Regions from separate parts of the Pseudoalteromonas apostichopi genome, predicted to be linked through region 4. Evidence: predicted binding sites of a transcription regulator. Region 4 holds the regulator's gene; each other region holds the start of a gene.
What was found. Region 4 encodes sigma-54, which starts transcription at its own class of promoters, with help from an activator protein. Its sites were predicted from a motif close to GTTGGCACGNNNNTNGNNT; they were not measured.
Positions count from the first base shown of each region.

Region 1: a site for sigma-54 is predicted at 2,686-2,704, ahead of flgJ (flagellar assembly peptidoglycan hydrolase FlgJ). Genes of this name have one in related genera too.
Region 2: a site for sigma-54 is predicted at 4,726-4,744, ahead of QUE86_RS04160 (EF-hand domain-containing protein). Genes of this name have one in related genera too.
Region 3: a site for sigma-54 is predicted at 2,380-2,398, ahead of QUE86_RS07830 (EF-hand domain-containing protein). Genes of this name have one in related genera too.

Region 1 covers NZ_AP028065.1:2,699,931-2,707,379, forward strand. The annotation lists gene flgG (flagellar basal-body rod protein FlgG) at 1-741, shown strand, start outside; gene flgH (flagellar basal body L-ring protein FlgH) at 757-1,440, shown strand; gene QUE86_RS12225 (flagellar basal body P-ring protein FlgI) at 1,453-2,547, shown strand; gene flgJ (flagellar assembly peptidoglycan hydrolase FlgJ) at 2,742-3,710, shown strand; gene flgK (flagellar hook-associated protein FlgK) at 3,724-5,733, shown strand; gene flgL (flagellar hook-associated protein FlgL) at 5,736-6,968, shown strand; gene QUE86_RS12245 (flagellin N-terminal helical domain-containing protein) at 7,316-7,449, shown strand, end outside.
Region 2 covers NZ_AP028065.1:926,673-934,121, reverse strand. The annotation lists gene QUE86_RS04195 (phosphoribosyltransferase) at 149-715, shown strand; gene QUE86_RS04190 (Crp/Fnr family transcriptional regulator) at 751-1,407, opposite strand; gene QUE86_RS04185 (YgjV family protein) at 1,676-1,906, shown strand; gene QUE86_RS04180 (amidohydrolase) at 1,919-3,559, opposite strand; gene QUE86_RS04175 (EF-hand domain-containing protein) at 3,653-3,886, opposite strand; gene QUE86_RS04170 (EF-hand domain-containing protein) at 3,891-4,124, opposite strand; gene QUE86_RS04165 (PLC family EF-hand domain-containing protein) at 4,228-4,455, opposite strand; gene QUE86_RS04160 (EF-hand domain-containing protein) at 4,465-4,692, opposite strand; gene QUE86_RS04155 (HAMP domain-containing sensor histidine kinase) at 5,005-6,462, shown strand; gene QUE86_RS04150 (hypothetical protein) at 6,464-6,991, shown strand; gene QUE86_RS04145 (sigma 54-interacting transcriptional regulator) at 6,994-7,449, shown strand, end outside.
Region 3 covers NZ_AP028065.1:1,769,749-1,777,197, forward strand. The annotation lists gene QUE86_RS07820 (TrkH family potassium uptake protein) at 1-1,310, shown strand, start outside; gene QUE86_RS07825 (flagellar brake domain-containing protein) at 1,349-2,005, shown strand; gene QUE86_RS07830 (EF-hand domain-containing protein) at 2,481-2,690, shown strand; gene QUE86_RS07835 (EF-hand domain-containing protein) at 2,759-2,971, shown strand; gene QUE86_RS07840 (EF-hand domain-containing protein) at 3,112-3,327, shown strand; gene QUE86_RS07845 (EF-hand domain-containing protein) at 3,414-3,632, shown strand; gene trkA (Trk system potassium transporter TrkA) at 3,717-5,093, opposite strand; gene rsmB (16S rRNA (cytosine(967)-C(5))-methyltransferase RsmB) at 5,106-6,392, opposite strand; gene fmt (methionyl-tRNA formyltransferase) at 6,385-7,338, opposite strand; gene def (peptide deformylase) at 7,359-7,449, opposite strand, start outside.
Region 4 covers NZ_AP028065.1:2,168,411-2,175,859, reverse strand. The annotation lists gene lptA (lipopolysaccharide transport periplasmic protein LptA) at 1-422, shown strand, start outside; gene lptB (LPS export ABC transporter ATP-binding protein) at 419-1,144, shown strand; gene QUE86_RS09770 (RNA polymerase factor sigma-54) at 1,262-2,758, shown strand; gene hpf (ribosome hibernation promoting factor) at 2,786-3,073, shown strand; gene ptsN (PTS IIA-like nitrogen regulatory protein PtsN) at 3,077-3,529, shown strand; gene rapZ (RNase adapter RapZ) at 3,530-4,375, shown strand; gene QUE86_RS09750 (HPr family phosphocarrier protein) at 4,391-4,663, shown strand; gene mgtE (magnesium transporter) at 4,875-6,233, shown strand; gene QUE86_RS09740 (YgiQ family radical SAM protein) at 6,268-7,449, opposite strand, start outside.

The DNA.
Region 1 (7,449 bases), 530 kb from region 4:
ACCGATATTTCGGTGATCTCAAATAATCTCGCGAATGCCAGCACGGTCGGTTACAAAAAAAGCCGCGCCGTATTTGAAGATTTACTATATCAAAACATTAACCAACCAGGTGGTCGTTCGTCACAAGACACTGAAATGCCATCGGGCTTAATGCTAGGTGCCGGTGCCAAAGTGGTTGCTAACCAAAAGAACTTTTCACAAGGTAACATGCTTACCACAGAAAATTCATTGGATTGGATGATTTCAGGTCCTGGCTTTTTTGAAGTGCAATTACCTGATGGCAATATTGCCTATTCACGTAATGGTCAATTCACGACTGACGAAGATGGTCGAATTGTGACATCGGGAGCGGGTTTTCCGTTGCAGCCTGAAATGAATGTTCCAGATGATGCACAATCAATCACTGTTTCGCAAGACGGTGAAGTGTCAGTTCGTATCGCAGGGCAACCAGACAATGTGGTAATTGGTCAGCTAACTATTAGTGATTTTATTAATCCATCGGGTCTTGAGCCCATGGGGCAAAACTTATACACAGAAACCGCTGTTAGTGGTGCGCCTGTGCAAGGTAACCCAGGTATCGATGGTTTAGGCAGTGTGGTTCAAGGTTCTCTTGAAACGTCTAACGTGAATGTGACAGAAGAGCTCGTTAACTTGATTGAAACACAACGAATTTATGAAATGAATTCAAAAGTGATTTCAGCGGTTGATGAAATGCTTAGTTACATTAATCAGCAGCTTTAATGGGTAGGAGGCAGCATGCGTAATATTATCTTAGTCACATCGGCAGCATTAATGCTGGGTGGTTGTATGACAACGCAAAATCATCATGTGGTTCAGGATGACCCTTACTATGCGCCTATGTACCCGGAGCCTACAACAGAGCCTATGGTACCAACGGGGTCGTTGTTTGATAGTTATTCATCAAATGACTTGTACTCAGATAAAAAGGCTCTACGCGCTGGCGATATCATCACTGTTAAATTGCAAGAGTCTACTCAAGCGACCAAAGCAGCTAAAACCGAAACAGATAAAGAAACGGATGCGAGTTTAGATCCAGTAATTGGTCTGGGAGGTAATCCAGTTAACATTGGTGGTGATAGTATTCAATTTGGTATTGGCTCGGGGGCATCGTTTAAAGGTGACTCAAAGTCTAATCAATCAAACAGCTTATTTGGTGATATTTCTGTCAACGTGATGCGTGTTTTACCCAATGGAAACTTAGTTATTCGCGGTGAAAAATGGCTTACGTTGAACACTGGCGAAGAGTTTATTCGCCTTGAAGGCTTAGTTCGTCCAGAAGATGTTTCAGCTAGTAATACAGTAACATCAAACCGAATTGCCAATGCGCGAATTCAATATTCAGGTAAAGGGCAAATTCAAGAAACACAAAGCGCAGGTTGGCTGTCTCGTTTCTTTAGTAGTTCGCTTTTCCCATTTTAGAGGAACAAAGTCATGAATGGGTTTAAATACATCATCGCTCTTTGCTTAATTAGCCTGCAGTTTTCTGCACAGGCTGAGCGAGTCAAAGATGTATCTATGGTTGAAGGTGTTCGTGCAAACCAATTAGTCGGTTATGGTTTGGTTGTAGGTTTGCCAGGCACAGGTGAACAAAGCAGATTTACTCAACAGAGCTTTAAAGCCATGTTAAATGGCTTTGGTATTACTTTACCAGATAGCTTAAAACCTAAAATTAAAAATGTTGCAGCCGTTGCTGTTCATGCAGAGCTACCAGCATTCAGAAAACCAGGGCAAACCATAGATATTACGGTTTCGTCTATCGGGAGTGCAGGTAGTTTACGCGGTGGTACCTTATTACAAACCTTTTTAAAAGGGGTTGATGGTAATACGTATGCGATTGCACAAGGCAGCTTAGTTGTTGGTGGTCTAGGTGCTGAAGGAGCTGATGGTAGCCGGGTCATTATTAACACGCCAACGGTAGGTCGTATTCCAAACGGTGCCATTGTAGAGCGTGCTATTAAGAGCCCGTTTATGCAAGGTGACTACATTACCTTTAATTTAAACCGCCCTGATTTCACAACGGCAAAACGCTTAGAGCAAACAATTAATGATTTAGTTGGCCCTGATAGCGCGCAGGCAATCGATGCAGCCTCAGTTCGTGTATTGGCACCGCGTGATGCATCTCAACGTGTTGCGTATTTGTCTACTCTTGAAAACTTAGAGTTTAAGCCGGCAGACACCGCTGCAAAAATTATTGTTAACTCGCGCACTGGTACAATTGTGATTGGTAAAAATGTGAAGCTGCAGCCTGCGGCTATTACGCACGGTGGTTTGACGGTCACTATTGCTGAGCAGCAAAATGTGTCACAACCAAATGCCTTAAGTGAAGGTGAAACCGCTGTCACAAATCAAAGCATTATTGATGTTAATGAAGATGACTCACGTGCTTTTGTATTTAACCCAGGTGTTAATCTTGATGATCTCGTTCGAGCCATCAATGAGGTTGGAGCCGCACCGGGTGATTTAATGGCGATTCTAGAAGCTTTAAAAGAAGCGGGGGCGATAAACGGGCAACTGGTTATCATTTAAATTAAAGCGCGCTTTCGAGCGCGTTTTTGTTTCTAGTAGTTATTAAATCATTTAGCACACAAATATCAGTCAAAATCTTTGTTCTGAAGTTACTTCATTCCACTATCAGTTATTAGCTATTCATTTATAAAGTTTTTTATTGGCGCAATTTTTGCATTTTATTTTTCATTATTAACTATTGTGTCAAAAAGCTGATGGATACTAATCATCTCGACAAGCAAAACTTTTTTGATTTAGGTAACTTAGACTCATTACGTCAAAGTGCTTTGAAAAGTGATGCCTCTAGCGATGCGTCAAAAGAGGCGCTGAAAAAAGCGGCGGCACAATTCGAGTCTATCTTCACTCAAATGCTTCTTAAAAGTATGCGTAAAGCAAATGAAGCGTTTGAAGATAAAGACAGCCCATTTAACTCAAGCGGCGTTAAGTTTTTTGAAGAGATGCATGATCAACAAATGTCGGTTGAGCTTTCATCTAATGGCTCGCTCGGCCTAGCTGACTTGATAGTGCAGCAGCTTTCGCCTGACGGTAAGAAGTTTACTCCTGGTTCTGTGCTTAGAACTACTGCTGACTTTGATAGTGATAAACGGGCAAGCGGTGTGGTTGATAGCAAAACTGATGTTAAGGCTGAACCGCAAGCTGTCGCAGATACAACAGCAAACGAGCAAACAGAAAACCGCTTTGAAGATGTGGAGTCTTTTATTAGCTCTGTTTGGGAGCACGCAAAAAATGCTGCACAGAAGATTGGTTTAAATCCTGCTGTGATGGTTGCTCAAGCAGCCCTTGAAACAGGTTGGGGTAAACACATTATCAGTAAAGCTGATGGCACAAGTAGTAACAACTTATTCAATATTAAATCGGATACAAGCTGGCAAGGTGATAAAGCGAGCAAAGTCACGCTTGAGTTTGAACAAGGCGTGCCAGTTAAAAAGCAAGCAAGTTTCCGTTCTTATCAATCGATTAAAGACAGTGTTAACGACTTTGTGGATTTCTTAAATGAAAACCCTCGTTATCAAGAAGCACTCAATAATACCGCAGAGCCTGCAGCCTTTTTAGATTCGTTACAAAAAGCAGGTTATGCAACTGATCCAAATTATGCCGATAAAATTAAGCAGGTATTGAAGCGTGTTGAGCTTCAAAGCGTCGCTGCTTCATTGGTACGTTAAGGAGTAGACCCTGATGTCATTTAGCTTATATGACATAGCAAATGCCGGTGTAAGAGCTAACTCTGAGCTTTTACAAACCACCAGTAAAAACATCGCCAACGTTAATACCGAGGGCTATGTGCGTGAGCGTACAGAGTTCACAACCATGATCGACAACCAAGTGGGTCGTGGTGAAACGTATCGCTTACTGAATGAATTTGCGCAGAAGCAATTAAATAGAGATACCTCTAATAAAACATTCTTTGATCAATTTGTGACTGAAGCAAGCCGTGTAGATAGCTTGTTTTCTGAAGAGTCAAACAGCTTATCAACGAGTGTCAATTCGTTTTTTAACAATGTACAAGAAAGCTTAAATCAACCGTCATCAACAGTAGCTCGTTCACTGGTAATGACTGATGCACAAAACTTAATTGATCAAATGGACAGATTATCGAGCATTGTGGTTGACCAAAAAGCAGTGGTAAATGAGCAACTAGAGATTTTTTCTGAAGAAGCAAATAACCTGATCCAAAATATCAGTGATTTGAATACTAAGATTGCGTCGGTTCATGGTACTGATCGTGAGTCAGTATCAAGTGGTTTATACAATGAACGCGATAAAGCGATTCGTGACTTATCTGAGCTGATTGATATTGAAACCCTTGATGGTAATAACGGCGAAAAGCAAGTGTATTTAGGCTCAGGCCAAGCTCTTGTCATGCAAAGTGGTACATTTAACTTGTTTTCATTCAGTGGCGATCCTGATCCGAACTTTAAAGAATTAAATCTTGATGTAAACGGTGGCAAAGCCGTGCCGCTTGAAGTTGATGTAAGTAAGTTGAAAGGCAAAATTGGCGGCTTACTGGCATTTCGTGACGATATTTTAGTGCCAGCACAAAATCAATTGGGTCAAATGGGCTTAGCATTAGCTGATGCCTTTAACCAACAAAATAGCTTAGGTATGGACGCTAATGGTGAAATTGGTGGTGATATTTTTGCTATTCCAACAGTTGATGCGTTTGGTTATCAAGCCAATACGGGTACATCAACAATGACGGCAACTCTTGAGCCAGGTAAAGGCAGCGAATTGCCAGCAAGTGATTTTATCGTTACTTATACCAGCGCCACGACTGTTGAAATTCAGGCAATCGATAATAAAGGTGAACCCATTGGTACAGCATCTACAGCAAATGTGACTGCCGGTGTGATTGACTCTTCAACTATCACTGGCGGTGAAGCATTTGGTTTACAGCTTAATGTATCGGGTGCTGCCAATACCGGTGATCAATTTATGGTTAAGTTGAACTCTCAGGCTGCAACCAGCTTAGAGCTTGCGACGGAACGCCCTGAAGACTTAGCATTAGCATCACCTATTCGAACTGCGAACGATATTAATAACACCAGTGACGCAAGTATTTCTGCTGGTACAGTCTCAGATATTGATAACTCAACGGGTATTACCGTAGGGCCACCACCTAGTTTGGCGAATGGCGATATCACTCTAGTGAAAACGGCGAATGCTAACGAATATCAAATCACAGATGGCAACGGCACATCAACGTTTACTATTACACCACCTGCTGAGAATATTCTTGCTCAAGCGGGAGCTCCTTATGATGCTTATGGCTTCGATTTTAATATCGAAGGCTCTCCAGCTACAGGCGACACTTTCACACTTGAGTTTAACACTGGTGGTTTTGATGATAACCGTAATGGTTTGCTATTGGCTGATTTACAAAATGGTGAACTAGTTCGTCAAAATGTTGAAGCAAGTAGTACTGCTGATAATCATAAAACCTTTAATCAAGCATATTCTGGAATTGTTACTGATATTGGTGTTGTGACTAGTCAAGCTCAAACCAATGGCGCAGCCTTTACAGCATTGGCTGATCAATCAGAAGCCTGGTATGAATCGCTATCAGGTGTAAACCTTGATGAAGAGGCGGCAAACTTACTGCGTTTTCAACAATCGTATGCGGCATCTGCACAGGTACTTTCAACAGCACGTACTATTTTTGACACCTTATTAAGTGCGGCGAGGTAATTATGCGTATTTCAAATAACATGATGTATAAGAATAACCTTAACTCTATTCTTAACTCACAGCAAAATGTAAACAAAGCACAAGAGCAGGTTAATACCCAAAAGCGTGTATTGACTGCTGCTGACGATCCTTCAGCAACGGCTCGCGCTTTACTTTATAACGATCGCATTCAGGGTAATGAACAGTTCACAAAAAATATCACTATGTTGAATAGCCGCCTGACGACAGAAGAAAGTGTGCTGCAAAATATTAAAGGTGCACTTGAGTCTGCTTATACTTTATCTATTCAAGCAGGTAATGGTGCCTATAGTGATATCGACCGTGAAGGTATTGCTGAAGAAGTTAAGGCACTACAAAGCACCGTTCTTGATTTAATGAATGCAAAAACCGAAGATGGTAAGTTTATCTTTTCGGGCTATCAAGATAATACCCCTTCTTATAGTTACAATAGTACGTCTGGTCGCTATGAATATGGCGGCGATCAGGGGCAACACAAAATCAAAGTGGCTGAAGGTGTAGAAATCAAATCGAGTGACAATGGTTTTGATACATTCGAAAAAGTAAATGCGCGCCTAAATGTGGCCTCAAACGACGGCACTGTGTCTGGCGGTATCACAAGCTCGAAAATTTATGTGACTGAGCAAGCTGATTTTGATAAATTCCATCAAGCAAATTACAACGCTGATCCTGCCGCCGCTGCAAATGCTAATACACTAAGCTTTATTACTACCACAGGCACACCTAATACATTTGTTGTGCAGCAAGCGGGTGTAACGATTGACAGTGGCAGCTTTGAAGACGGCAAAATTGAATATCAAGGTATGGAAATTTCTGTTTCGCCTGTTGCAAACGGCCAAATCGATGTTGACCTTGAAGCGCCACAAAAAGAGAATGCGTTAAATACTTTGGATGACCTGATAGCAGGACTAACCAATCCTAATTTAACTCAGGAAGAGTTTGATCAAGTTTTAGCGGATGCCATTGTACAACTCGATAATGCCAAAAATCAGGTTTCACTTGTACAGGCCGGTTTGGGTGGTCGCTTAAATACAGCCAAGAAAATTGAACAATCAAACGGTGACTTAGATACTAGCAACAGAGCTGCAAAAGCCGAGCTTGTTGAGCTTGATATGGCTGAAGCGATTACTGAACTTACCAAACAGGAAACATCACTGCAAGCTGCACAAGCAACATTTGGCCGTTTGGCTAACCTTTCCTTATTTGATTATTTATAATTTTTGTAGGTTAAGCTTAGTTAATAAGCTTAACCTACAAAACCTACCTTAAGCTTCCTACTTTAAAAGTGCTTTTAGCTCACTCTTTATTGTATTCTTACTCTCATTAACACATCGTGATAGCGGCTTTCAAGGTAACCAGAAGCCATGTTTAGTTAAAAAGATAAAGTATTTCTCTTTTAAATACAGTGCATTAAATAAAAATTTAAAAATTGTTTAAAAATTCACTAAAGGATTTTTTGAGCGGACCGATAACTTAATTAACCAAGCAGAGTAACAAACAACAGTTACCGCTTAATTAGAGTAAGTTTGAGAGTAAATGATAAGTTTACTTCGGGAGAAATATCATGGCACTTTATGTAAATACAAATGTTAGTTCATTAAACGCACAAAGACAATTAATGAATTCTGGTAACTCACTTGATACTTCATTCAAGCGTTTATCATCTGGTCTTCGTATCAACAGCGCAGCTGACGATGC
Region 2 (7,449 bases), 1.2 Mb from region 4:
TAAGGCGCTTTTTTTGTAAATTCACAAACTGATACAAGCTTTTTTGAGTAAATTAGTATAAAATCCCGCCCCACATTTTCTCATCCTGTGGTTAGTTATTATTAAATTAGCTACACTTGAATGATCATTCACACTGGGGTCTCTATTTATGTCAGATAAGTGCTATATCACTGCGCAGCAGCTTCTTGAAGATTCATTTCGTGTTGCGGCACAAGTTTATGAAGATGGTTTCCGTCCTGATTTCATCATTGGTATTTGGCGTGGTGGTGCTCCAATTGGTATCGCAGTTCAAGAATATTACGATTATAAAGGTATCGAAACTGACCATATTGCAGTGCGTACTTCATCGTATTACGGTATTAACCAGCAGTCAAAAGAGATCAAAGTTCACGGTTTGCATTACATCATTGAAAATGCGAATGCAGATAACTCATTATTAATCGTTGATGACGTGTTCGATTCTGGCCGTAGTATTTTTGCATTGAAAGAAAAGCTTTCTGAATTAATGCGTTTGAACTTACCACGTGATATTCGTGTTGCATGTCCATACTACAAGCCAAAGAACTCAAAAGTAGACATGGTGCCAGATTATTATATTCATGAGTCTGAAGAGTGGTTAGTATTCCCTCATGAGCTTTCAGGCTTAACGCCAGACGAAATCATCGAAGGAAAGTCTGATTTAGCTAATATTCACGACATACTTTTAGAAAAATAAGCATCATTTTTACAAAGTTATGAGTGTTCTTACACTCATAACTGCGCAAAACTTTCGACGTAGTCACTAAGCTTGTCGATATCTACCACTTGTAAGCCTTGAGTACTTCTCTTTACTAAGCCTTTTTCAACTAATTCTGTTACAACGCGTCTATAAGCTCTTTCGGTGGTGGCAAAGCGCTCAGCTTCTGCATTTACGGTAGGGTAGGCACGCAGTAATGTTGGGTTATTATTCTCAGCTCTTAATAAGCAATCTTTAGCTATGTTGTAGCTAAGTGGTAATAGCAGCTTATCTAAATTTATTTTTTGGTTTTCTTGGAATTTAGCAGCGATTGTTTGCGCTGTGTATAAGCTTAGCTCTGGTTTTTCTAATAGTAGTGCACGCCAATGTTTAAGCTCAATTAGGTTATAACTTACATCACTAAAGCACGTTACTGTGTAAATACAGGGATAATTATTCAGTGCTTCAATCTCACCAATCAGGGTGTTATTACAGTCAAGTTGACCTAAAAGAAGGCGTCGGCCGTTACCCACGTCATAGCTGAATGACACCGTGCCGCTTCTAACTAATACGAGTTTTGATAAAGGTTGATCCTGATGGATCAGCACTTCTTTTTTAGCTTGTTGAAAACTGCTGCCAGCAAATGTCAGTAATTGGTCAACAAGATAGCTTGAAAAATGATATTGAAACATTAACGCCGCTCTTCGGACAATTGTCCTATTTATTACATCTTAATGACGTTAGCATTAAGATTCTAAGAATTTACGCTAACTTGCTAGTAAGGTGTTTCACGTTACTGATACCTTCATTTCCCGTGTAATGATTTTAAAGCCAAGATTTTTCTGCAGCTTTACAAGGTTTTTAGTAAGTTAGCTTTTTTATTTTATTGTCAAAGTAGCACTGAGTGCGTCAAAAAAAATGACAAGCTCCAATGCTAACCTAAAGCCTAGGAGAGAACAATTGAGTTGGGAATATTTAGGCTATTTAGCGTCAGCACTTTTGGTTGCTTCTTTGACAATGAGCGATGTTGTTAAGCTACGTTGGCTTAACCTAGCAGGATGTATTGCATTTACCTTCTACGGGCTGGCAATTGGTGCTGTTCCTGTGGCCTTTACCAATGCTTTACTAGCATTTGTGAATATTTACCACATCATAAAATTAAAGCGTCAGCAAAAAGCTGACGCTAAGTAACACTCAGTAATACTAATCTTCTTTTTTATACTTAAGCTGGCCCGCAATCCAAGTTTGTGTCACGTTTATATCGTGGATCTCTGAGACTGGCGCTTTGTAATAGTCTTTATCAATCAAGATAAAGTCAGCCCACTTTCCTTGCTCTAAACTGCCAAGTTTAAACTCTTGATGTGCAGCATATGCACCACCTAAAGTAAAAGCACGTAAAGCTTCATCACGCGATAGTAGCTCTTGTGGTCGCCAGCCGCCTTCTGGCAGCTGATTATGATCCATGCGAGTAATGGCTGAATATAAGCCGTCAAACGGATCAGCAAGCTCTACTGGAAAATCAGAACCCGCCGCAATCACTGAGCCTTGCGCTAAAAAGGTTTTCCAAGCGTAAGCCCCTTCAAGTTGTTTTTCAGTTAGACGTTGCTCTGCCATATGCATATCAGATGTTGCATGAACAGGCTGCATTGATGGAATGATTTTTAACGTTTTAAAACGAGGAATGTCTTCAGGAGTAACAATTTGTGCATGTTCAATTCGGTTACGAAGTAAAATTCCACCGGTTTTTTTAAACACATTTTCATAGGCATCTAGCACTACGTGATTGGCTTTATCACCAATTGCATGGGTGTTAGCACTAAAGCCATGGGTAAAGCTTAAGTTGAATAGTTGCTCAAGCTTTTCTTGGGTTTCAAGCATTAAGCCATGGTGATTTTTTCGATCTGCGTATTCCTCTATTAGGGCTGCACCACGACTTCCTAGCGCACCATCAGCATACACTTTGACACTACGAATCGACAGCATGTCATTCATATCTTTATATCGGCCCGCTTTAAGCATTGTTTCTAGCTGAGGATCAGCAGCACTTAGCATGGCTACTATTCTAACGGGAAGGGTGCTTTGTTCAGAGCGCTGCTTATACACTTGCCAGGTATCATAATCGATACCGGCATCATGGGTTGATGTAATCCCTAAACTAAGTAGATGTTTACCTGCATTATCTAATGCAGTATTAATGCTGGCATGGCTTGCTTTTGGTACATGCTGAGTAATAAGCGTTTCGGCTTTATCAATGAATACCCCTGAAGGTAAACCAGAATCCAGTTTTATAATTTCACCACCGGCAGGAGAGCGAGTTTCTTTGGTGATACCTGCAAGCTCCATTGCTTTTGAATTTACCCACACAGCATGGCCATCAACTCGAGAAAGCACTACGGGTTTATCTTTTAAATACTTGTCTAAATCAGCAGCATTTGGGAACTGTCCACCAGGCCACTGCTCTTGGTTCCAACCTCGACCAATGATCCAGCCTTGTTTATCTTTAGCAAACTCAGCTAGCATTTTGCCAACTTCATCTGCCGAGCGAGTACTTCTAACATCAAGTTGTGAAAGGTTATTACCTAAACCAATCACATGGCCATGGGCATCAATCAAACCAGGCAATAACGTGGCTTGTTGGCCATCAATCGTGGTGGCATCAGGAAAGCTTTTTTTGATTGAATCATTACCGGTTTTTACAACTTTACCGTCTTTAAAAACCAGTGTTGAAAAGTGTTGAGTTTCACCTTTGTAGGTTGGTGTGTAACCATTTACATTGTAAATTACTGTGGTATTGGCAAAACAACTTATCGAAGCTGTTGCCAGTAAGCTGATGATGAGTTTCATAATCTTCTAATAGTTTTTATTGAATTATGAAAACATTATCAGAGTTGCAGTAAACTGCAACTCAGCAGCAATTAAATAATCAAATAGACATTTTTATTTACTTGCGTAGACCTTAAATTCACTCAGCGATAATTTATTATCTTTATCGCTGTCGTAATTTTTAAAACGTGACCATAGAGCAGGATCTCTTGCAGACTCTGAGCGAGTAAGGTAGCCATCGTCATTACGGTCAAGTTGTTTAAATTTTTCACCAATACTATCTGCAGCAAAACCCAATGTGCTAAATCCACAACATAAAATTAGGCTGGCAAAGGTTAATTTTGACATTACTTTAACTCTTGTTTGTTAAATAGTGTTTAAATTCTAGGAGCGAAATTTGTTGATCCTTATCTGTATCCCACTCTGCCATGCGTTTTTGCAAGTGTGGTTGGGATGACAGTTCTTGCAAAGACAAAAAGCCATTTTTGTCTTTATCTAGGTGATCAAATCTTTGTTTTACATCCAATGCTAAGCTATTGAAGCTTATTGTAATTAAGGTACATGAAGCAAGCCAGAAAATTCTCATAATTACACTCCTTTATAAATAAAAGTGCTTGCCATAATTTAACTCCCATAATTTAAATCCGTTTACACATTCCCTCTGGGATTATGGCAAGCACTTTAAGCCGTTAAGGTTTGAATTTTTCAAACTCTTGTTCAGACAAAACTTGATCGCCGTTTTCATCTAGGTCGGCAAATTGCTTAAGTAAGTTATCGTGCTTAGTCGCTTCAGCTAAAGAAATCTCACCGTCGGCGTTTGTATCAAATTTAGCAAATCGAACATCCATTTGTGATGCTAAAACGGTAGCGCTGATAACCAAAAACATGAGTGAAAACGCTGCTAAAAGTTGTTTCATTACAATCTCCTATTGAATAAACGACTGAAACTCAGAAAATGAAATTTGACCATCTTGGTTACTATCTATTTGAGTAAAGTTGCTATGTAATAATGCATCTTCAGATGCCTCTGCTTCACTCAAAAAGCCGTTACTGTCTTTATCTAGCTCGTTAAAAGTCGTTTGCAGATCGAATGCATAACAGTCTACCGTAACTAGGTTTATCAACACTGCGGCTGAAATGGCCGTAATCTTCATTTTGTGTCCTAAATGACTAATTTACTTTGTAGTTATCAAAATTGGTGCCAGTTTTTAAATGTGTTAATTATCAGTGGGTTATATCTTTTGTGAGGTTTTTAATGCGAAATAGTTACAGAGTATTGTGTCTTTTTTGCAACGCTTTTTAGGCGACTAAGCTTTATTCACCTTGTTTCAATGAGTTAGCGTGTTGCTAAATAGCAACTATGTATCAGTTTTTGGGTAAAAGTCAGTACTTTTTAAGGTCGGATTCAGCGAGTGTCTAAGTTTATTCACTAATAATCAGCATCAGCAATTATGTTGAGAGTGAATATGCAAAATAAAGTAGCGATAAAAATGAAACAGTTAGTCAACTGGCGGCCTAGTCTCATTGGTCAGTTCGTTTGTAGTATTTTGCTGTCTTTACTGCCGTTATCTTTAGTGGTGATTTTGTTTTTAAATGCCCTTAATAAGCAGCTTGCGCTGACCCAAGAAATCGTCGGTGACAATTACGAACTTACCAAAGCATTCAATAACCTTAAACAAGACTTAAATAGTTTAGAAAGGGCGACTCGACAAAATTGGGTGCTTAAGAGTGAATCTCTCGATAGCCTGATTGCTAACAAGTGGCAATCTTCTTTGCAAAGTGTTGATGAGCTTATTTTTTTGAGCCCTACAGCTGATTATGTGTCGCAGTGGCGTCAGCTTGCTGAGGTATTACAATTTGCAGAGCAGCATTTGCTAGTTGAACAAAAGCAAGATGGTGAGCTGTTTGCTCCTGCTAGCAAGCTTATCAGTGAACAAACAAACTGGCTTAAAGAGCAAAATGAATTACGGATCACAAAAAACCAACAGCAATTAAAAGCATTACAAGCTTCATTTATTAATTGGTTAATAGCATTAATTCCACTCACGCTATTGGTAGGTGGTGGATTTCTATGGCGGATCAGCGGACGCCTACGAGAGCTTACCAATGTTATTGATAAATTAGGGCAAGGGCACTGGCAGCAAAAAATTCATGTCCGTGGTTCTTCAGAGTTAGTTGAATTAGGCAATAAACTTGAATGGGTACAAGCACAGTTACATATGCTTGAGCAGCAAAAAGATACTTTTTTGCGTCATGTGACACATGAGTTGAAAACCCCCCTAGCTTCTATGGTTGAAGGCACAGATTTACTTGCAGATGAAATTGTTGGCCCAATCAATAGCGAGCAACAAGCAGTCCTTGAGCTAATAACACAAAGTATGGTGCGACTTAGAGTCATGATTGAAAGCTTATTGAGTTACAACGCTATCCGCACTAGTAAGCAAAGCCTGAGCGAGCTTAATTTTAACGTGATGATGAATAAAATTGAGCGTCATTTTGAGCACCGATTATCTGCGCGTGACTTATCCATTGTTTGGGTTAACGAGTTACCAAATAAAGCCTTGTTTATATCAATAGAACTACTTGAAATGGTGCTTATTCAGCTGACCTCAAATGCGTTAAAGTTTTCGCCAGAACATGAGTCAGTGATAATCAAGGCAAGCTTAAAGCAGGGGCAATTAATTTTGAGTGTAAGCGACTTAGGCGAAGGCATTGATGATACTGAAAAAGCCGCTGTGTTCGGGGCTTTTTACCAAGGCAAGAATGCAAAACAACATACTGAAATGAGCAGCGGACTGGGGTTAACCATAGTCAAAGAAACCGTAGAGCAATTAAACGGTAAGCTCTCTATTACTGATAATGACCCTCAAGGGTGTGTATTTACAGCCATTTTACCAATTCAATTAACCCAAGGAGTTAACTGATATGGGCTTAGCTAATAAAGCCAGTTTTATGCTTGTTATAGGCACGTTTTTTATAACTGGGTGCACGCTCACGCAAAAGAATGTTGAGCCAGAACAAGTAGAGCCGAAAGCAGAGGTTAAACCTGATGGGCAACCTAACCCTAAACCTCGACCAAAAAGTGAGCCTTTGTATCCGTCCGCAAGTACCGTTATTGCATGGCATGCTGCCAAGTGTGGTGGCTTTAAAGCAAAATCTGACAAAGTAAATTATGTTGGTGAAAATGAACTAAAACGTCTTTTTGAGTCGATATGTTTATTCGCTGCTTCAGAACCTGAAAAGGCCCTTAACCTGCTTGATAAAAGCGACCGTGCTTATTATTGGCCAGATGATATTAAGCAGTATCTTTGGCTACAAAAGCAATATTTACAGCAAAGTTTAGCGGCAAAACAAGCAAAGCAAGCGCTGAGTGATGAAATGGAAAAAACCTTATCGTCGCTTGCGACTATCGAACAACAACTTCTGCTACGTGAAGAAACCAAGGAGCAGTAACCATGAATGAAGTAACAAAACCACGAGTTCTATTAGTTGATGACGATGCTAGTTTATTAAAGTTATTGGCGATTAGAATTGAGTCTAAAGGCTACTTGGTAAGTACTGTTGAAAGTGGCATTGAGGCATTACAAGCGCTAAAAAGCCAAACCTATGATGCGGTGATCACTGACTTAAGAATGGATGAAATGGACGGCATGGCCCTGCATCGCCAGCTGCAAAGTCGTTATCCTTCGATGCCGGTGATTATGATGACAGCGCATGGTTCGATTCCTGATGCAGTTGAAGCAACTAAACAAGGTATATTTGCGTTTATTACCAAGCCGGTTGATAAAGATGAGCTGTTCGACAGCCTTGCTAAAGCTATCGAGATCCATGGTGTACATGGTGATGAAACACCGACACAAACAAATATTGTCACCCGCAGCGGCGCGATGTTGCATTTACTTGAGCAAGTT
Region 3 (7,449 bases), 400 kb from region 4:
TGATTGGTTTAGCGGCTTATTATCCAAACCGCCATGAGCATGGTGATTTAAAAGCTCGTGAAGGCTTCCTGATTGTCGTATTGTTCTGGTTGGTACTAGGCACCTTCGCAGCGGTACCTTTAGTGTTCTTACAAGAACCTAATCTTTCGCTAGCGGACTCTGTATTTGAAGCTTTCTCAGGGCTAACAACCACAGGGGCCACCGTACTTACAGGCATTGAATACCTACCTAAATCAGTCCTATTTTACCGCCAACAATTACAATGGTTAGGTGGTATGGGGATCATCGTACTCGCGGTGGCGGTCCTGCCTATGCTAGGCGTCGGTGGCATGCAGCTATACCGTGCAGAAACACCGGGTCCGGTTAAAGACTCGAAAATGACGCCGCGTATTGCTGATACCGCAAAGCATCTTTGGTATATCTATGTGTCGCTTACCATTGCTTGTACGCTGGCATATTGGGCTGCAGGAATGGATTGGTTTGATGCAATTTGTCATGCCTTCTCTACTATCGCGATTGGTGGATTTTCTACTTATGACGCATCAATGGGGCAGTTCGATAGCCCTGTAATTAATTTTATTTGTGTGGTGTTTTTGCTTATTGCGGCAATTAACTTCTCGCTTCACTATGCGGCGGTATCGTCACGCAGCATTCGGGCCTATTTACGAGACCCGGAATTTAAAGTGTTTTTATTGATTCAATTAGCATTGGTAATTGTCTGCTTTACAGTGTTGTCATCAAATAATATTTATGCGGATGGTGATGAGACTCTTGATCAAGCCATGTTTCAAGCTGTGTCAATGAGTACAACAGCAGGCTTTGCGACCGATAACTTTTCGGCATGGCCACTGTTCTTACCAATTTTACTTATCTTTTCAAGCTTTATTGGCGGCTGTGCAGGTTCTACCGGTGGCGGTATGAAAGTAGTTCGCGTGTTCTTGTTATACTTGCAAGGCATTCGAGAGCTTAACCGCCTTGTGCATCCTCGTGCTATCTACTCAATTAAATTAGGCCGAAAGGCACTGCCAGATAAAGTTGTCGAAGCGGTTTGGGGGTTCTTCTCTGCGTATGCTTTGGTGTTTGTCATTATCATGTTGGCGCTGATGGGCACTGGTATGGATAACATCAGTGCATTCTCTGCTACAGCTGCTTGCTTAAATAACTTAGGCCCAGGTTTAGGTGAAGTCGCTGCTCATTACGGGGCGATTTCAGATACGGCAAAATGGCTACTTACTATTGCAATGGTATTTGGTCGTTTAGAAATATTCACCCTACTAGTACTGTTTACGCCTACCTTCTGGCGAGGCTAACCAAAGCAAGGTGATTATCAAGAAGTGGAGGCATTACTGTGCCAAAAACTCAAAAACAACGCAATCTTGAGAAACTAACCTGTATCCCTGCAGGTAGCTTGGTGGATGTTGAAATTACCACACCAACCGACAGTAAACGGGTAAAAACAGAATTTATTGGTTTGATGAATGATCAGTACATCATTCTTAACTATCCATCAGCAAAGCGTTTAGCGAATAGTAGTGATGTCATTAAAGACGGTGTAATGGTCGTTATACGCGCCGTACTTGAAGCGGGAGGTGGGCAAGTGATTGCTTTTCGTCAGCAAATAAACGCCTTGGCATCGCATCCACATCGCTTAATTTTTCTCGACTTTCCTCAGCAAGTACAGCTTTATAGCTTGCGTAGTGAAGCGCGTATTCCTACGTTATTCCCTGCAAACTTAGTGATTGCAGAGCAAACACTGGCGGGACTTATTAAAGATATTTCACTTACGGGCGTGCAGTTTGATATTAATAGCAGTAACGACTTAACCGCTTTTAAAGGACAAAGCTGTCAAATCACACTCAGTAAACGAGAGTTTAGTGGCACAGTATGTAGCGTTCGCAAAAGAGCGGGTGGTTTTATGCTGGGTGTGCAGCTTGATACAAGTGAAGATGAGATGAAAGCGTTTATGAAAGAGCACTTAATTGACCTTTCTGTATTAGACAGCTAATTCCGGCTACCAATTCGCCATTTTGCAACAAAATGGCTATTTTCCCCGATTTAACCCTATAAATATCAAAATTAATTTATAAATAAATTCAAACAATCAATAAAATCAATCTGTTATGAGTTAAATTAATTTCGATTTTTTTCTTTAAATTTCGTTGTTCAGATAGAGTTTATTTTCGAACACCTCATTTTTTTGTTTTCTAATCCGAGTTAATCGTTATTGTCTCCATTTTAATCTTTATAACTTATTGATTTTAAAGGGAGCGTAAAACCAATCACTGAGCCTGTTGCAAAACAGCAACAAATAAATCGCTCTAGTCATCATAAATTCTCGAAAGTTCAATTCAAGATACTGATTTTATTATTCTTTTTAACTTTGGCATCGAAGTTGAAATAGTCTAAGCGAACACAGAGAAAAACTGATTCAGGAAAATTTCCTCTATCACAGTTGAGACAACATTGAAGGAATAGTGATTATGAAAACGTTACACAAAACTTTAGCACTTGTAGCTCTTGCAACCTCATCAGCAGCGTTTGCCGCTGATTTTGACACACTCGATGTGAATGGCGATGGCGCTATCAGCAAAAGCGAAGCATCAGTAAGCGAAACGTTAATGAGCCAATTTAAAGAGCTTGATACAGACGGCAATGGTGAGCTGTCTAAACAAGAGTACTCTAAAGCTTAATTTCATTGTAAGGACACATTGAAAAGGACTTCCTAACTCAAGACTACACACTTTGAAGGAATGACATTATGAACACAGTAAATAAAACATTAGCACTTATGGCACTTGTATCTTCATCAGCAGCATTTGCAATGAGTGATTTCGATACCCTAGATGTTGACGGCAACGGTGTTATCAGCCAAAGCGAAGCGTCTGTTGATGCAGAGCTAATGAGCAAATTCAGTGAATTAGACACTGACGGTAACGGTGAGTTATCGAAACAAGAATTTTCTAAAGCTTAATGTGATTAAGCAAAACCAGTTTATCTAGCTGATTAGTTCTGAGCTGCCAAAGACAGCCTAAGTGGATAAGGGAATCCATGAAAGAGGACAACACTGGAAGTGCGATCAGCTAACACTCTTAATATTGAAGGAATATCATTATGAAAACAGTAAACAAAACATTAGCTTTAATCGCACTTGCATCTTCTTCAGCGGCTTTTGCAGCAACTGACTTTGACACCTTAGACGTAGACGGTAACGGCGTGATCAGTAAAAGTGAAGCGGCCGTTGATGCAAAAATTATGTCGCAGTTTAAAACCTTAGACGTGAATGGTGACGGTGTTCTTACTGAAGCAGAGTTTTCAGAAGCAGAGTAACGTAATTAACTCGTAATAAACCAGTTTCCACTAAACAAGGATCTCAGAAACGGATTTCACTCTTTTCAAATTTTAAGGTAATTATTATGAAACAGTTAAGCACAACAATCGCAATTTTAGCACTAGCAACATCATCGGCAGCTTTTGCACAAGGTGTAAGCTTTGCAACTTTTGACACCGACGGTGATGGCGTGATCAGTAAAGAAGAAGCGTCTGCAAATATGCAGCTTGAAAAGTTATTTCCAAAGCTAGATAGCGATGGTAATGGCGAGCTTTCGAAAGAAGAGTTCGCACAGATTCAATAGAATCTTTTTGAAAAGTTAGGTACTTTCACTTCAAGAGTCGTAAAGCAGCCGTTATGGCTGCTTTTTTCGTTTATAAGCTCTCGTTTACAAGAAGATCGCACTTACCTGAAACAGCTTTTCAACAACCGTAATATGCTTTTTATCAATCAAAAACATGATTACGTGGTCACCAGACTGAATAACGGTATCGTCATGGGCAATCAGTACATCATCGTTACGCACAATAGCACCAATAGTTGTTCCTGCTGGTAGCTTGATATCTGCAATTGCTCGGCCAACAACTTTAGAAGTATGCTCATCACCATGAGCGACAGCTTCAATTGCTTCTGCTGCACCTTTACGTAACGAATAAACATTAACAATGTCACCACGGCGAACATGTGTTAATAGCGCCGAGATTGTTGCTTGTTGGGGCGATATAGCAATATCAATCTCACCACCTTGAACTAAATCAACATAAGCGCCACGCTGAATAAGCACCATGGTCTTTTGTGCGCCCATACGCTTTGCCAGCATCGCAGACATAATGTTTGCTTCATCGTCGTTAGTGACTGCGATGAATACATCAACTTGTTCAATATGTTCTTCAGATAACAGCTCTTGATCAGAGGCATCGCCACAAAACACCACGGTGTTATCAAGCATTTCAGATAGCTGCGCAGCACGCTCTTTATTGCGCTCAAGCAGTTTAACGCTGTGGTTCTTCTCAAGTGAACGAGCAAGACCCGCACCGATATTACCACCACCGGCAATCATGATCTTTTTGTATGAACGTTCGAGTTTTTGAAGTTCATTCATTACTGCTCGAATGTGCTTGGTTGCTGCGATAAAGAATACTTCATCGTCAGCTTCAATAACGGTTGTGCCAAGCGGCTTTATAGCTTTACCTTGACGATAAATAGCCGCTACACGGGTTTCGACATTCGGAATATGTTCTTTCAAGGCCGAAAGTGCATAACCAACCAGCAAGCCACCGTAATACGCTTTCACCGCAACCAGCGATAACATGCCATCAGCGAATTGTAATACTTGTAAAGCACCCGGATAATCGATTAAGCGACGAATATATTTAGTCACCAACGCTTCAGGAGCAATGTAGTGATCAACAGGTAAGTCATCGTTATGGAATAGCTTCTCACGATACTTTAAGTATTGCTCTGAGCGAATACGGGCAATTTTGGTTGGTGTATTAAAAATACTATAGGCCACTTGGCAAGCAACCATGTTCACTTCGTCAGAACTGGTTACGGCAATAATCATATCGGCGTCTTCGGCACCTGCACGACGCAATACATCGGGATGAGCACTGTGGCCAGTAACACCTTGTAAGTCATACTTATCTTGTAACTCTCGCAAACGGTTACCGTCGATATCGACAACGGTTATCTCATTTTGCTCACCGACGAGGTTTTCTGCCAATGTGCCACCAACTTGTCCGGCACCGAGTATGATTATTTTCATAGCTTGTTCTTATTAGTGTTTTTTAACTAGCTTTGCGTAGTAGAAACCATCACTTTCACCAGGCAGTAATTGTAGGCCAGGTATCGTTGGGGTGTCGTTTTCATGCAAAGGTATGTGTTCAGCACTTTGATTATTGGCAAGGAACTTAGCAACTTGTTGTTGGTTCTCTTGCGGTAATACAGAGCAGGTTGCATAAACTAAAGTACCACCAGGCTTAAGTAGAGGCCAGATACTATTTAGTATATCGCCTTGTAAATTAGCGAGGTCTTCAATATCAGATGCACGACGTAGCCATTTTATATCAGGGTGGCGACGGATTACGCCCGTTGCTGAGCAGGGCACATCAAGCAAAATACGGTCGAATTGCTGTTCATCCCACCAAATATGTGGCTGTGATGCATCTGCACATTGTAGATCAGCAGTTAAGCCAATACGCACTAAGTTTTGTTTAACGCGTTCTAGGCGTTCGCTGTCGCTATCAAGTGCTAATACGTCGGCATCAGCAAGCTCTAGAATATGGCACGTTTTACCACCTGGCGCTGCACATGCATCTAAAATGACATCATCATTTTCTGGTGCTAGGAAACGCGCAGCTAATTGTGCCGCGGCATCTTGTACTGAGCAGGCGCCAGTATCAAACTCTGGTAATGCGTATACATCACAAGGTTTTGCTAGCTTAATACCATCAGGAAAATTAGCATTGAGGGTATGCTCAATATCATTCGCTTTAAGCATCTCACTGTATTCTTGGGTGCTGTATTGCGCTTGATTTACTCGTAACCACATAGGAGCTTGAAGCTGATTCGCCTCAAGGATTTCTTGCCAATTATCAGGGTAGGCAGCGGTTACTTGTTTGATAAACCAACCTGGGTGGTTAAATTTGCAAACAGGAATTTGCTGTGCTTTTTCTTCAAGCTCAGCTTGTTCACGTTGGAAACTGCGTAAAATAGCGTTAATCAGGCCTTTTAAACCAAGAGCGCGCATTTGCTGAAGCGCATTAACCGTTTCGCTGATTGCCGCATGAGGCGGTACACGCATGTGTTGAAGTTGGTAAATACCCACATACAACAAGAATTGGAAAATACGGCGCTTGCCTTTTAGCGGTTGATCTAAAAGTTGCTGGCAATAATTTTCTAGGCTAGGTAAATAGCGCAGCACACCGTAACAAATCTGTTGCAGCAGGGCTTTATCTTTAGGTGATAATTCTTGGCTTGCAAAAGGTAGTTCTTGATTAAGTGATGCACCTTTATCGACTACGTTGTAGAGGGTTTCAGCAGCAAGTGCTCTTACATTACTCATTGCTTTGACCTAATACTGAGCCAGGTTCAACCCAATCACTGCGACCATTTAGAAAGTCACTAACAGCCATTGGTTTTTTACCTTGTGGTTGGAGAAGGGTGATTTTAAGTGCACCTTGCCCACAGGCGACTAAAATACCTTGCTTATCAGCAGCAATGATTTCACCTGCTTGCGCACTTTGCGATACAACTTCTGCCTGCCAAATTTTTACTGTTTGTCCTGCCATTTCGGTAAAGCAAACAGGCCATGGGTTAAAGGCTCGGATATTACGCTCAATTTGCTCAGCATCCATTGACCAATCAATATTGGCTTCATCTTTAGATAACTTTTTCGCGTAATTTGCTTGCGTGTCATCTTGCTTTTCTGGCGTGATTTCACCTGCAGCAAGGCGATTAATAGTACTAATCAGTGCATCAGGACCTAGCGCAGCTAGTTTATTGTATAAAGAGCTACTGGTTTCTGTGCTATCAATCGGACAGCGGCTGATATGCAGCATGTCGCCTGTATCTAAGCCTTCATCCATTTGCATTATTGTTACACCTGTTTCACGGTCGCCAGCCCAAATAGCACGCTGAATAGGCGCTGCACCACGCCAGCGAGGTAAAATAGAACCATGCACATTTAAGCACCCTAAGCGCGGAGCATCTAAAATAGCTTTTGGTAATAATAAGCCGTATGCCACCACAATCATGATATCTGCGTTTAGGCTTGTAAGTTCTGCAAGCGCTTCATCAGATTTTAGTGATTGCGGTTGAAATACAGGTAAGTCATGGGCAAGTGCTAGCTCTTTAACTTCACTGGCTTTTAGCTTTTTACCTCGGCCCGCAGGGCGATCTGGTTGGCTATAAACACCAACAACGTCGTGCTCTGAGTCAATCAGTGCTTGTAAATGGCGCGCAGCGAAGTCCGGCGTACCAGCAAAAATAATGCGTAATGGTTGTGTCACAGATATTCCTATTGATGAACTTATGATTTAGCAGCCAGCTTAGCTTCTTTTTCAAGCTTTTTACGGATACGTTGGCGCTTTAAAGGCGATAGATAATCAATAAAAAGAGTG
Region 4 (7,449 bases):
CAGATCGCCAAGTTGGTAAACTAAAAGATGGCGTTGGCATATTTGAAGGTAACGTAGAGATCGTGCATGGTAATCGTCGTATTACAGCAGAACGTCTTGAAGCACACGGCGGTGATACCGAAGGTACAGTAGAGCTAATTATTGCAACAGGCAAACCAGCTTACTTCGAAGAAAAACAAACGGATGGTTCCGTAATGAGCGCCAGTGCTGAAGAAGTTCGTTATGATGTTGCGAAACGCTTCTTAACCTTAAACGGTGAAGCTGAAGTTACCCAAGCTGGTCAAAAAGTAACAGCGAAAAGCATTACCTATGATATGGCTCAGCAGCTTATCAGTGCTGAAAAAGACGAAAACTCATCAGATCGTGTACACACTATTTTAGTACCTGTTGAAAATAAAAAAGACAATAAAGGCCAACCATGAGCACATTAAAAGCAGAGCTTTTAGCTAAGAGCTACAAAGGCCGCCAAGTGGTTAAAAATGTCGGTCTGGAAGTTGAAGCTGGCAGTATTGTTGGCTTGCTTGGCCCAAATGGTGCTGGTAAAACCACGACTTTTTACATGATTGTAGGCCTAGTTCCGAGCGACAAAGGTAAAATTAGCATCGATGATAACGATATTACCCTTTTGCCAATGCACAGCCGTGCGAGGTTGGGTATTGGTTATCTACCGCAAGAATCTTCGATTTTTCGAAAGTTAACAGTTTACCAAAACTTGATGGCTATTTTAGAGACTCGTAAAGATCTAAATAAAACCACGCGGGAAGAAACTCTAAATAGCTTATTAGATGAATTTAGCATCCAACACATCCGTGATAGTCAAGGTATGGCGCTATCTGGTGGTGAACGTCGCCGCGTTGAAATTGCTCGCGCATTAGCCGCTAATCCTAAATTTATCCTTTTAGATGAGCCTTTTGCTGGTGTTGATCCAATTTCAGTGTTAGATATAAAGAAAATTATTGAGCACCTAAAAAATCGTGGTATTGGTGTACTAATTACTGACCATAATGTTCGAGAAACCCTTGATGTTTGTGAAAAAGCCTACATTGTTTCTCATGGGGAGCTAATTGCATCAGGCACACCTGAGCACGTATTAGCTGACCAAACTGTACGCGATGTTTATCTAGGCGAGCAATTTAGGCTGTAACCATTACGCCACCGACTAGAGCATCTGCTAGACTTATAACAATGACAATAAATCGATAATAACTTAACTGTCTTTGCACAGTTATCGATAACTTAAAAAAAGGATTGTTAGGGATACATGAGGCAATCATTACAGCTGCGCATGGGCCAGCAACTTACAATGACTCCACAACTGCAACAAGCTATTCGTTTGTTGCAGCTCAGTACATTGGATCTCCAACAAGAAATTCAAGAGGCGCTAGATAGTAACCCTTTACTTGAAGTGGAAGAAGCGGATTACAACGAAGAAAGCATCGGCAAAAATGAGCAAAAAGCTGAATCTGACGATGTGCAAGTCAGCGCTTCTGCAGACGAAGCACCTAGCGAATATGAACAAGAAAGCAGTGATGCTCTAAATAAAGACACTGTAAGTGACGATTTAGCCATGGATGTTACATGGGATGAGTACATGAGTGCCGCTCCATCAACATCATCAGGGCCAATGCCAGAAGATGAATCTATTTATCAAGGTGCATCGACCGAAACCCTTCACGAATACCTTATGTGGCAATTACAGCTCACTCCCTTTAGTCCGACTGATGAAGCGATTGCTGTGGCAATTGTTGAGGCTATCGATGACTCTGGTATTTTAACGGTAAGCTGTGAAGATATCGTCGAGAGCTTTAATCAAAATAGTGATGAAGAAGAAATCGAACTTGATGAAGTCGAAGCGGTCCTAAAGAGAATTCAATTGTTTGATCCTGTCGGTATTGGGGCGCGTAGTTTACAGGAATGCCTGTGTATTCAACTTCGCCAATTCGATGCAAACACGCCATATTTAGCTGAAACTAAAATGGTTTTATCTGAGCATATCGAATTATTAGCGAGTCGCGACTATCGAACTTTGATGAAAAAGACTAAGCTTAAAGAAAATGAGCTTAAAGAAGTAATGACGCTAATTCACAGCTTAAACCCTAAGCCTGCGGATAGCATAGTACGCGAAGAGTCTGAGTACGTCATACCTGATGTATCAGTGAAAAAAGTAAAAGGTCGCTGGGTGGTTGAGTTAAACCCAGATAGTATGCCAAAGATTAGAGTGAACAGCCAATATGCGGCTATGTCTCGCTCTGTTAAATCAAGTAGCGACAGCCAATTTATTCGCTCTCACTTACAAGAAGCAAAGTGGTTTATTAAGAGCTTAGAAAGCCGTAACGATACACTATTAAAAGTGACCAACTGTATCGTTCAACAACAACAAGCTTTCTTTGAGCATGGCCCAGAAGCAATGAAGCCGATGGTGCTAAATGATGTTGCTGAAATGGTCGAAATGCATGAATCGACGATTTCACGAGTAACAACGCAAAAATATATGCATACCCCTAGGGGTATTTTTGAGTTGAAATATTTCTTCTCAAGCCATGTCAGCACTGAAAATGGTGGTGAGTGTTCTTCAACAGCAATACGCGCTTTAATCAAGAAGTTAGTCGCTGCAGAAAACTCGGCTAAACCATTGAGTGATAGCAAAATTGCAGATATATTGGCTGAGCAAGGAATTAAAGTAGCTAGACGTACAATTGCAAAATATCGTGAGTCTCTAGCAATACCTCCGTCTAATCAGCGTAAGAGTTTGATTTAGACGTTTTACATAGAAGGAAAAATGCTTATGCAACTAAATTTAACTGGTCGTCATGTAGAAATCACTGATTCATTAAGAGACTATGTAAACACCAAGTTTGCGAAACTAGAAAGGCATTTTGACCATATTAATAATGTTCATGTCATTCTAGATGTAGAAAAATTAAGCCAAAAAGCAGAAGCAACTTTACATGTAAACGGAGGCGAATTGTTCGCTTCTACAGAACATCAAGATATGTACGCAGCCATTGACTCGTTGATCGATAAGCTTGATCGCCAAGTCATTAAACACAAAGAGAAATTAGCTCGACATTAAATTATGAAACTAAGTTCACTTACTAATCAGGACTGCAGCAAAGCTGCGGTCCTTTTTAATAGCAAAAAAAGAATTCTTGAATATATCAGCGAACTGGCTCACCAGCAGCTTCCTCATTTATCTCAACAAGATATCCTAAATGCTTTACTCAACCGAGAGAAGCTAGGTAGCACCGGTATTGGCCGAGGTATTGCTATTCCACATGGCCGAATGAGTGGCGCCGATGAACCTCAGGCGTTTGTCATAGTGAGTGAATCCCCAATCAATTTTGATGCAATTGATAATCGCCCTGTTGACATTTTCGTAGCACTCATCGTACCAGATGGTGACTCTCAGCTTCATCTAAAGACCTTATCAACAATTGCTGATAGACTTAAAGATAAAGAGTTTTGTAAACAGCTGCGTAGTGCTACTACCGATCAGCAACTGTTTCAGGTTATATCAGCAGAGGCATAAATGGAATTAATCATTATCAGCGGTCGCTCAGGCTCAGGTAAATCGGTCGCTTTACGAGTACTTGAAGACTTAGGTTATTATTGCGTTGATAATATTCCAGTCAATTTACTGCCTTCGCTCGTGCGTAGCGTATCAGATAACTACGATAAAATAGCGGTCAGTATTGATGTGCGTAACCTTCCAAAAGAGCAGCAAGAATTTAATGATATTCTTGAGTACCTTCCTGGTTTCGCAAATCCAACACTTTTTTACTTAGACAGTGATGACCAAACCCTGATAAAACGCTTTTCAGAGACTCGTCGTTTACACCCATTATCCATTGATTCTTTGCCACTTGATCTGGCTATTAAACAAGAAAAAGTCTTACTCGATGTGTTGATCACTCGTGCTGATTTTATGATTGATACCACAGATCTCAGTGTTCATCAGTTAGCAGAATCAATTCGCGAAAAGATTTTGGGTAAAAAGGATAAAAAACTGATTATCACTTTTATGTCTTTCGGCTTTAAACACGGTATTCCAAAAGAAGCTGATTACGTATTTGATGCACGTTTTTTACCTAACCCACACTGGGAACCTGATTTAAAGCCGCTAACGGGTCTAGATCAACCAGTAAAAGATTACTTAGCTAGCCACAGCATAGTGCAAAAGTTCACATGGCAAATTCAAACATTTGTACAAACATGGCTACCACATTTAGAGCGTAACAACCGAAGTTACCTTACCATTGCCATTGGTTGTACTGGTGGCCAACATCGCTCTGTTTATTTAGCGCAAACAATTGGTGAGAGTTTTGCTAAAAGCCATGACAATGTAAAAATTCGCCACCGTGAACAAGACATTTAATTAGGCACTATTATAATGCGCGCTGAAGATACCTTTTTAATTCAAAACAAACTCGGCTTACATGCTCGCGCAGCCACTGTTTTAGCCCAATTAGCACTACAATTTGATGCTAAAATTACGCTTTATCAAGACGATAAAGAAGCTGAAGGTGACAGCGTATTGGCGTTAATGCTACTTGAAAGCAGTCAAGGTAAAGAAGTTAGAGTCGTTTGTGAAGGCCCTGATGCTGATGCAGCATTAACTGCAATCGGTGAATTAATCGCACAGCGCTTTCACGAGCAAGAATAGCATTTGCTAAGCCTTCAAGATTTACGGTAAACTTAATTAGGATATTTGAAATTCCCTTTAAATATCCTACTTTTATATCGCTCGCTTTTCTAAGTTGCAAAACTCTTAATAAATTTATCACAGTGCGACGATATCTCTGCAAATACACCACAAAGCAACTATGCTGTATTTGCTCAGCCTATATAAACTTTTTTCAGTTGTAAGGACGCCAATGCCAGAAGCCTTTGAACAAGATTACCCACTACAACAACTCAAACAAGTGACCAAGTCACTCAATAGTGGTCAATTTGTTCAAGTGCGCGGTATGTTAGCCAAAACGGCGCCTTGTGATACAGCCCTTTTACTTGAGTCTTCTCCCCATAAAATTCGTCGTATGCTTTGGCAGCTGGTTGATCCAGATGTGCGTGGTGATGTTCTAGAAGAACTGTCTGAAGATGTACGTCTTGGTATTATTGCGCAGATGGAACCTGAGCATATTGCTGCCGCCACCGAGGACATGGACGACGATGACTTAGGTGAGGTTTTACGTAGCCTTCCTGATACCGTATATCAAGACGTAGTTAGTGCAATGGACTCGCAAGATAGAGAAAGGGCTACTCAGGCACTTTCTTATCAAGAGCGCTCTGCCGGTGCCTTGATGAACAGCGATACGGTAACAATTCGCCCAGATGTTACTTTAGATGTAGTGCTACGCTATTTACGCCTACGAGGTGAGCTACCAGAAGGCACTGATGACTTATACGTTGTTGATAAGCATAACTGCTTCCTAGGAGCACTTTCGTTAACTACACTGCTGACAAGCCCATCTGATAAAATTGTTCGCGATTTAATGGATGAAGATTGTGAGTCTATACTTATTTCAATGGATGAAAGTGATGTAGCACAACTTTTCGAACGTCATAACTGGATTTCAGCCCCGGTTGTTGATGACAACGCACACTTGCTAGGTCGTATTACCATCGATGATATCGTTGACGTAATCCGCGAAGATGCTGAACATAGCATGCTAAGCCTCGCTGGTCTTGATGACGAAGAAGATACCTTTGCGCCAGTGCTAAAAAGTTCGCAACGTCGCTCTATTTGGCTTGGAGTTAACTTATTAACCGCATTGCTAGCAGCAATTGTGGCAAGCTTTTTTGAAAATACCTTAGCAATTTTGCCTATTTTGGCAGTACTCAATGGTATCGTACCTTCAATGGGTGGCGTTGCAGGCAGTCAAACTTTAACACTGGTTATTCGTGGTATAGCCGTTGGCCATATTAATCAAACTAACCAACGCTTCTTATTACTCAAGGAATTAGCGATTGGCGCACTGAATGGCGTTATTTGGTCGATATTAATTGCCGGTGTTGTTGCCCTATGGCAATGGGACTTTAAGCTCGGTGCAGTATTAGCCTTTGCAATGTTTATGAACCTGGTTGCTGCAGGTATTGCGGGTGCAAGCATTCCATTAATTCTCAAGAAAATGAAAATTGACCCTGCCCTCGCTGGCAGTGTGGTACTCACAACCGTTACCGATATTGTCGGTATCTTTGCCTTCTTAGGTACTGCAACGTGGTTATTAATCTAATCTGAAAACGGCCCTTTAAGGGCCGTATTTATTTCTATTTACTTGCACGCTGCTTATTTTTACCAACTCTTGGTTTAGTATTGGCCTTTTTAAACTGGCTAAAACCGGTATGACGAGTCAGTGCCGCGCGGCCTTTACCGCCCTTCCCTTTAGCTGCTTTCTCGTTGCGGCCTTCTTCAGGTACCAAACAGTTTGGCCCCTTACCGATTAGATTCGCTTTGCCCATTTTTCTTAGCGCTTCACGGATCATCGGCCAACCAGCAGGATCATGGTAACGTAAAATCGCTTTGTGTAAACGACGCTGGCGGGCGCCTTTTGGTACAGGCACTTGCTCAGTGTTATTTTTAATATTGCGTAACGAGTTCATCTCAGTATGATAAATCGTCGTTGCGTTGGCCATTGGCGACGGATAAAAGTTTTGTACTTGATCAAGCTTAAAGTCATTACTCTTTAACCAAAGCGCCATATTAACCATGTCTTCGTCTTTAGTTCCTGGGTGAGCAGAAATAAAGTACGGGATCAGATACTGCTTTTTACCTGCTTCTTTTGAGTATTTATCAAATAGCTCTTTAAACTTATCATAAGCACCCATACCCGGCTTCATCATCTTAGATAATGGGCCATCTTCGGTATGCTCAGGGGCAATTTTTAAATACCCGCCTACGTGATGGGTAACCAGCTCTTTTACATAGCGTGGATCTTCAACTGCTAAGTCATAGCGTACGCCTGAAGCAATTAAGATTTTCTTCACACCCTTCACATCTCGGGCTTTTTTATAAAGCTCAATGGTTGGCGTGTGATCCGTGTCCATATGCTTACAAATATCAGGATAAACGCATGATAAACGACGGCAAGTACTCTCTGCTTTTTTACTCTTACAGCGCAACTTATACATATTCGCAGTCGGTCCACCTAAGTCAGAAATAACCCCTGTAAAACCCGGTACCTTGTCACGAATTTGTTCAATTTCATCAATAATTGATTGCTCTGAACGGCTTTGAATAATACGCCCTTCGTGCTCTGTGATCGAACAGAAAGAACAACCACCAAAGCAGCCACGCATAATGTTCACTGAGGTTTTAATCATTTCATACGCAGGGATTTTGTCATCACCATAACTTGGGTGCGGAATACGTTGGTATGGCAAACCAAATACACCATCCATTTCTTCTGTTTCTAGTGGAAATGCTGGCGGATTTACCCAAATAGAACGGTC